DNA from 2 places in the Streptomyces sp. NPDC102402 genome. Region 2 is predicted to be linked to the other one. Evidence: riboswitches for the same ligand, from Rfam matches in the RefSeq annotation. Region 2 holds a riboswitch; the other holds the start of a gene.
What was found. Region 2 has a riboswitch for S-adenosylmethionine ahead of thrC (threonine synthase). Riboswitches for the same ligand answer to the same signal wherever they lie in the genome.
Positions count from the first base shown of each region.

Region 1: another riboswitch for S-adenosylmethionine. It lies ahead of ACIRJR_RS13580 (aminotransferase class V-fold PLP-dependent enzyme); the one in region 2 lies ahead of thrC (threonine synthase).

Region 1 covers NZ_JBIWKR010000003.1:894,120-897,547, forward strand. The annotation lists gene ACIRJR_RS13570 (cytochrome bc complex cytochrome b subunit) at 1-301, shown strand, start outside; gene trpD (anthranilate phosphoribosyltransferase) at 424-1,488, shown strand; SAM riboswitch class IV at 1,573-1,690, shown strand; gene ACIRJR_RS13580 (aminotransferase class V-fold PLP-dependent enzyme) at 1,872-3,248, shown strand; gene ACIRJR_RS13585 (Lrp/AsnC family transcriptional regulator) at 3,326-3,428, opposite strand, start outside.
Region 2 covers NZ_JBIWKR010000002.1:32,616-36,043, reverse strand. The annotation lists gene ACIRJR_RS04920 (MoaD/ThiS family protein) at 10-285, opposite strand; gene thrC (threonine synthase) at 314-1,612, opposite strand; SAM riboswitch class I at 1,631-1,758, opposite strand; gene ACIRJR_RS04910 (glucosyl-3-phosphoglycerate synthase) at 1,912-2,862, shown strand; gene ACIRJR_RS04905 (trehalose-6-phosphate synthase) at 2,958-3,428, shown strand, end outside.

The DNA of each region.
Region 1 (3,428 bases), on a different contig from region 2:
CAAGGAGAAGGTGCTGCACGGGCGCGAGTCCGGCACCATCAAGCGCCTGCCGCACGGTGAGTTCGTGGAGATCCACGAGCCGCTCGGCCCGGGGCAGCTCCACACGCTCACGGCGCACGAGCAGTACAAGCCGGTCGAGATCGGCCCGACGGTCGACGAGAACGGTGTCGAGTGCAAGCCGTCGGCGCTCCAGAAGCTGCGGGCCAGGCTCAGTCGGAGCTACTACGGCGAGGACAACCAGATCGCCAAGCCCACCGCCGAGGAGTACAAGGAGATCACCAGCGGCCACGGCCACCACTGATCGCCTCAGCTGAACGCCACAGCAGGAGCCCCGTCCATCCGATGGACGGGGCTCTTCGCTGCCCCCGGGGCTGGATAGGGTGGAGGCATCCTTGTACCGGCTGTGGACCCCAGGAGCGGACCATGAACGTTGTGACCCCGGACGGCGGCGACAGCGTGGCGGTCCCTACCTGGCCCGGCGTGCTGACCCCCCTCCTGCGCGGTGAGGACCTGAGCGAGGACGACACCGCCTGGGCCATGGACCGCATCATGAGCGGCGAGGCCTCGGACGTGCAGATCGCCGGCTTCGCGATCGCGCTGCGCGCCAAGGGCGAGACCGTCGAGGAGGTCAGCGGGCTGGTCCGTGCCATGTACGAGCACGCCCACACCATCCACGTGCCCGGCCGCACGGTCGACATCGTGGGGACCGGTGGCGACATGGCCAAGACGGTCAACATCTCCACCATGTCCGCGATCGTCGTCGCGGGGACGGGCGCGAAGGTCGTCAAGCACGGCAACCGGGCCTCCTCCTCGGCGAGCGGGGCCTCCGACGTCCTGGAGAAGCTCGGCGTCAATCTCGACCTGACGCCGCAGCGCGTCGTGACGGTGGCCGAGGAAGCGGGCATCACCTTCTGCTTCGCCGTGAAGTTCCACCCGGCCCTGCGGTACGCGGCGAGGGCCCGTAAGGAGCTCGGCACGCAGACCACCTTCAACATCCTGGGCCCGCTCACCAACCCGGCCCGGGTGCGCTCCCAGGCCGTCGGGGTCGCCGACGCGAGGATGGCGCCCATCGTGGCGGGCGTGCTGGCGGCCCGGGGGAATTCGGCGCTCGTCTTCCGGGGCGACGACGGACTGGACGAGCTGACCACCACGGCGACCTCGCGGGTCTGGACCGTCCGCGAGGGCGTCGTCCGCGAGGAGGCGTTCGACCCGCGCGACGTCGGCCTGGACCTGGTCCCCGTCGAGGCGCTGCGCGGCGCCGACGCCTCGTACAACGCGGATGTGGCCCGGCGGCTGATCGGCGGGGAGACCGGCCCCGTACGCGACGCGGTGCTGCTCAACTCCGCCGCGGCGCTGGTCGCCCTGGACCCGGGCGAGGGCCCGCTGAACGAGCGGATCGCGGCCGGCATGGCACGGGCAGCCGAGTCGATCGACTCGGGCGCTGCCCAGAGGGCGCTGGAGCGCTGGGTGGCGGCCAGCAACGCCTGAGGACCACGGGTGTGAGCAAGGGCGTGGTCCGCATCGCGGACCGCGCCCTTGCGCGTGGGCACGGGTATGGCAAGATGCTGCGCAGGTCATGAGTGACAGCGACTACGGCCCCGGCCCGCTGTCCGGCAACCCTCCGTCCGTGGCGGGGTGCCCCGGGTGAAGACCAGGCCGCAGGCAGCGAGGTCTGCGGCAAGCGCGGGCCCCTCGGCATCGACGTATGCCACCCCTTGGGGTCCTGGTCCCAGGGAGACTCTTGTGAGCAAGCGAATGCGATAGGGCTCGACGCCCTTCTTCGCGCACCCCTCTTTCTTCATTCCCGCGCTGCCGCGTCCTGCTCGGATCGCCGGCGCGAGGATCTCGCCTGCCTCTCACGGGAGTTCGTCATGTCTGTCTCCACCCTTGCCGCCGACCAGTCCGTTTGTGCGCCTCTGCCGGTTCTGGGATCGGATGTCACCGTTCCGCTGGTGACGGGCGGAGATGTCACCTACGCCGCCCTGGACTACGCGGCCAGCGCCCCGGCCCTCCAGAGGGTGTGGGACGACGTCGCCGCCTACGCCCCGTACTACGGCAGCGTGCACCGCGGTGCCGGCTACCTCTCGCAGCTCTCCACCGACCTGTTCGAGAGCAGCCGGGTGACCGTGGCCGAGTTCCTCGGCTGCAGGGCCGACGACCAGGTGGTCTTCACCCGCTCCACGACCGACTCCCTCAACCTGCTGGCCGCCGCGCTGCCCGCCGGCTGCCAGGTGTTCGTCTTCGAGACCGAGCACCACGCCTCCCTGCTGCCGTGGCGGGACGCCCGGGTGACCTACCTCGACGCTCCGCGCACCCCGGAGCAGGCGGTCGCCACGCTGGAGCGGGCGCTGGCCGGCCGTGACCCCCACGTGCCCGCGCTGGTCTGTGTCACGGGCGCGTCCAACGTCACCGGTGAGCTGTGGCCGGTGAGGGAGCTGGCCGCCGCCGCCCACGCCCACGGTGCGAGGATCGTGCTCGACGCGGCGCAGCTGGCGCCCCACCACCCGGTGGACATCGCCGGACTGGACGTCGACTGGGTCGCCTTCTCCGGCCACAAGCTGTACGCCCCCTTCGGCTCGGGCGTCCTCGCGGGCCGGGCCGACTGGCTGGTGGACGCGGAGCCCTACCTCGCGGGCGGAGGCGCCTCCCGCAAGGTCGCCCGGCGCACCGACGGCGGTGTGGACGTCGAGTGGCACACCACCGCGGCACGCCATGAGGCCGGATCGCCCAACGTCATCGGCGTCTACTCCATCGCCGCCGCCTGCAAGGCCCTGACCGAGGCGGGCTTCGACTCGCTCGTCGCACGGGAGCAGCGGCTGGTGAGCCGCGTCCGGGAGGGCCTGGCCGGCGTCCCCGAGGTCAAGGTGCTCTCCCTCTTCGGTGACGACGCCCCGAGGGTCGGCGTCATCTCCTTCGTGGTCGAGGGATGGAACAGCTCGCACTTCGCCGCGGCGCTCTCCGCCGAGTACGGCATCGGCGTGCGCGACGGACTGTTCTGCGCCCACCCGCTGGTGCGGACCCTGCTGGGCAGCGAGCCGCAGGACCCGGGCGAGTGCGGCGCCCCGGAGGCCGCGCCGGGGGAGAGGTCCCTCAACGCCATCCGGGTGAGCTTCGGCGCCGGTACGCCGGACGAGCACATCGAGCGGTTCGTCGGGGCCGTCCGGGAGCTGGTGAGCAAGGGCGCCCGCTGGACCTACCGCACCGAGGAGGGCCGCTGCGTGCCCGACCGGGGCGCCGCACAGGTCTGACCGGTCCGGATACGGCTCCGGCCGGGGACGGGAGGCGTCACCTCCCGTCCCCGGCCGGAGCCGTACGCGCAGCCGGTCTAGGCGTCGAGGCCGATGGCGAAGGCCGCCTCGAGGTCGTGCTGCGAGTAGGTGCGGAACGCCACGTGGGTGTCGGTGGCCTCCACGCCCTGGATCTTGCTG
Region 2 (3,428 bases):
CCGTAGCCGTCAGCCGCCGGCGACGGCCGGGATGATCGAGACGCCGGCGCCGTCCGGGGTGGCCGCGTCCAGACCGCCCTCGAAGCGCACGTCGTCGTCGTTGACGTACACGTTGACGAAGCGGCGCAGCTTGCCCTGGTCGTCGAGGACACGGGCGCCGATGCCCGGGTGGTTCTGCTCCAGGGACGCGATGACCTCGGAGAGGACAGCCCCCTCCGCCGAGACCTCGGCCTGACCGTCCGTGTAGGTGCGGAGGATGGTGGGGATACGGACCTTGACGCTCATGTGGGTGCCTTCCTTCGGTCTCGGGTGGTCAGTTGGCGGCGGCGAGGCCGGCGTCGCGGAACGCGTCCAGGCTGGGCCGGATCGTCGCGGACAGGCCGGTCGTGGGAGCGACCGCGTCGAGCGTCTTCAGCCCGTCGCCGGTGTTCAGGACGACGGTGGTGAGGGCCGGGTCGAGCAGACCGGCGTCGATCAGCTTCTTCGTCACGCCGACCGTCACCCCGCCCGCGGTCTCGGCGAAGATGCCCTCGGTGCGGGCCAGCAGCTTGATCGCGTCGACGACCTGCTCGTCGTTGACGTCCTCGACGGCACCCCCGGTGCGCCGGGCGATGTCCAGGACGTACGGGCCGTCGGCCGGGTTGCCGATCGCCAGCGACTTGGCGATGGTGTTCGGCTTCTGGGGCCGCACGACGTCGTGGCCGGCCTTGAAGGCGGTCGAGACCGGGGAGCATCCCTCGGCCTGGGCACCGAAGATCTTGTACGGCTTGTCCTCGACGAGGCCGAGCTTGATCAGCTCCTGCAGACCCTTGTCGATCTTCGTGAGCTGCGAGCCGGACGCGATCGGGATGACCAGCTGGTCGGGCAGCTGCCAGCCGAGCTGCTCGCAGATCTCGTAGGCCAGGGTCTTGGAGCCCTCGCCGTAGTACGGGCGCAGGTTGACGTTGACGAAGCCCCAGCCCTCGCCGAGCGGGTCGCCGATGAGCTCCGAGCAGAAGCGGTTGACGTCGTCGTAATTGCCCTCGATGCCGACCAGCTCACCGCCGTACACCGCGGCCATGACGACCTTGCCCTGCTCCAGGTCGTGCGGGATGAACACGCAGGAGCGGAAGCCGGCGCGGGCCGCGGCGGCGCCCACGGCGCCGGCGAGGTTGCCGGTGGAGGAGCAGGACAGCGTGGTGAATCCGAAGGCGCGGGCGGCCTCGACGGCGATGGCGACGACACGGTCCTTGAAGGAGTGCGTCGGGTTGCCGGAGTCGTCCTTGACGTACAGGCCGCCGGTCACGCCCAGCTCGCGGGCGAGGTTGTCGGCCTTGACCAGCTTCGTGAAGCCGGGGTTGATGTTGGGCTTGTCCGCGACGTCGGAGGGGACCGGCAGCAGCGGCGCGTAACGCCAGATGTTGTTCGGACCCTCGGCGATGCGCTTCTTCAGCTCTTCGGGGGAGCCGCTCGGCAGGTCGTACGCCACTTCGAGCGGCCCGAAACAGGACGCACAGGCGAAAATGGGGCCGAGTTCGAAACGCTCGCCGCATTCGCGGCAGGAAAGCGCCGCGGCGGGACCGAGGTCCACGGCGGAAGAATCGGTGTTTGCTGCAACTGTCTGCACGGCCATGATGGCGGAGGCCCTTTCTCCTCATCTTCCCTGCGACGTATTTCGCCGCAAGACGGAATTGGCACCTTCCCCACCGTGACCTCGCGGTCGGCAGGAGGGTTGCCGGGACTTCAACGGGCCGTTCCCTCAGTCCCTCTGGATGAGCGCTGTGGCACCGGACCATGGATCCGGGCGTTTATTCGCGGACCGACCCCGACATGCGAGGGTCATCCGCGTTGTTCAAGACTGTAACCGAAGCACTGGACGGTTGAGATAGTCGTCCGAACCGCGAGATGGATCACATACAGGGAGTATCGACCGTGCTGGAAGAGGTGGAACGCTGGCTGACCAGGCGTTCCTGGTCCGCTGCCGACCGCCCGCTGGACAGCCTCACGGCCGCCCGGGCGGGGGATCCGCGCCGCTCGCGGGTGAGCGTCGTCCTGCCGGCGCTGAACGAGGAGGCGACCGTCGGCGCGATCGTCGCGGAGATCCGGCGCGAGCTGATGGAGAAGGTCCAGCTCGTCGACGAACTCGTCGTGATCGACTCCGGATCCACCGACGCCACCGCCGAACGGGCACGCCGGGCCGGCGCCCGCGTCGTGCACCGGGACGCGATCCTCCCCCGCATCCCCGCGCTGCCGGGCAAGGGCGAGGTCCTGTGGCGGTCGCTCCTGGTGACCAGCGGGGAGATCGTCTGCTTCGTCGACGCGGACCTCAAGGACTTCTCCGCGGACTTCGTCTCCGGGATCGTCGGCCCGCTGCTGACCGATCCCACGGTGCACTTCGTCAAGGCCATGTACGACCGGCCGCTCGGCGAGAAGCCGGGTCAGGGCGGCCGGGTGACCGAACTGGTGGCCCGCCCGCTACTCAATCTGCACTGGCCTCGACTGGCCGGCTTCGTCCAGCCGCTGGGCGGCGAATACGCCGTGCGGCGCTCCCTGCTGGAGCAGCTCCCCTTCCCCGTCGGTTACGGAGTGGAGCTGGGCCTGCTCGTCGACGCACTGCACACGGTCGGCCTGGACGCGCTGGCCCAGGTCGACGTCGGCGTACGCAGACACCGCCACCAGGACGGACAGGCCCTCGGCCGGATGGCCGCGGCGATCTACCGCACGGCGCAGCTGCGGCTGTCCCGGGGACCCCTCGTACGGCCCGAGATCACCCAGTTCGAGCGGGGACCCGACGGCTTCGTCCCGCGCACCCATGCGGTGGACACCGAGGAGCGGCCGCCGATGCGGGACATCGCGGAGTACGCGTCGCACGACGCGGCGTAGACGGTTCCCTCCGCCCGGCTCCGCGCCCGTCCTCCGGTCAGGCTGCGCGCCCGCTTCACGTTTGGCGGCTTCCCGAACGGGCTAGGTTCGGGTACATGGTCTCCGAGCACGCTGCCCAGGTCCTCGTCGCGTCCAATCGCGGCCCGGTGTCGTACACACGGCGGGAGGACGGCTCGCTCGACTCGAAGCGGGGCGGCGGCGGGCTCGTCTCCGGCCTCAGCGCCGTCGACGACAAGCTGTGGGTGTGCGCGGCCCTCAGCGACGGCGACCGGGAAGCGGTCCGGCGCGGCGTGTCCGAGCCCGGCGTACGGATGCTCGACATCGACGCCGGGGTCCACGCCGACGCGTACAACGGCATCGCGAACTCGGTGCTCTGGTTCGTGCACCACATGATCTACCAGACGCCGGTGGAGCCCGTCTTCGACGCGGAGTTCCGCCGGCAGTGGGCCTCCTACGAGACGTACAACCGGGCCTTCGCCGAGGCGCTCGCCGAGGAGGCGGGCGAGGGCGCCGCGGTCCTGGTGCAGGACTACCACCTCTCGCTGGTACCCGGCATACTGCGCGAG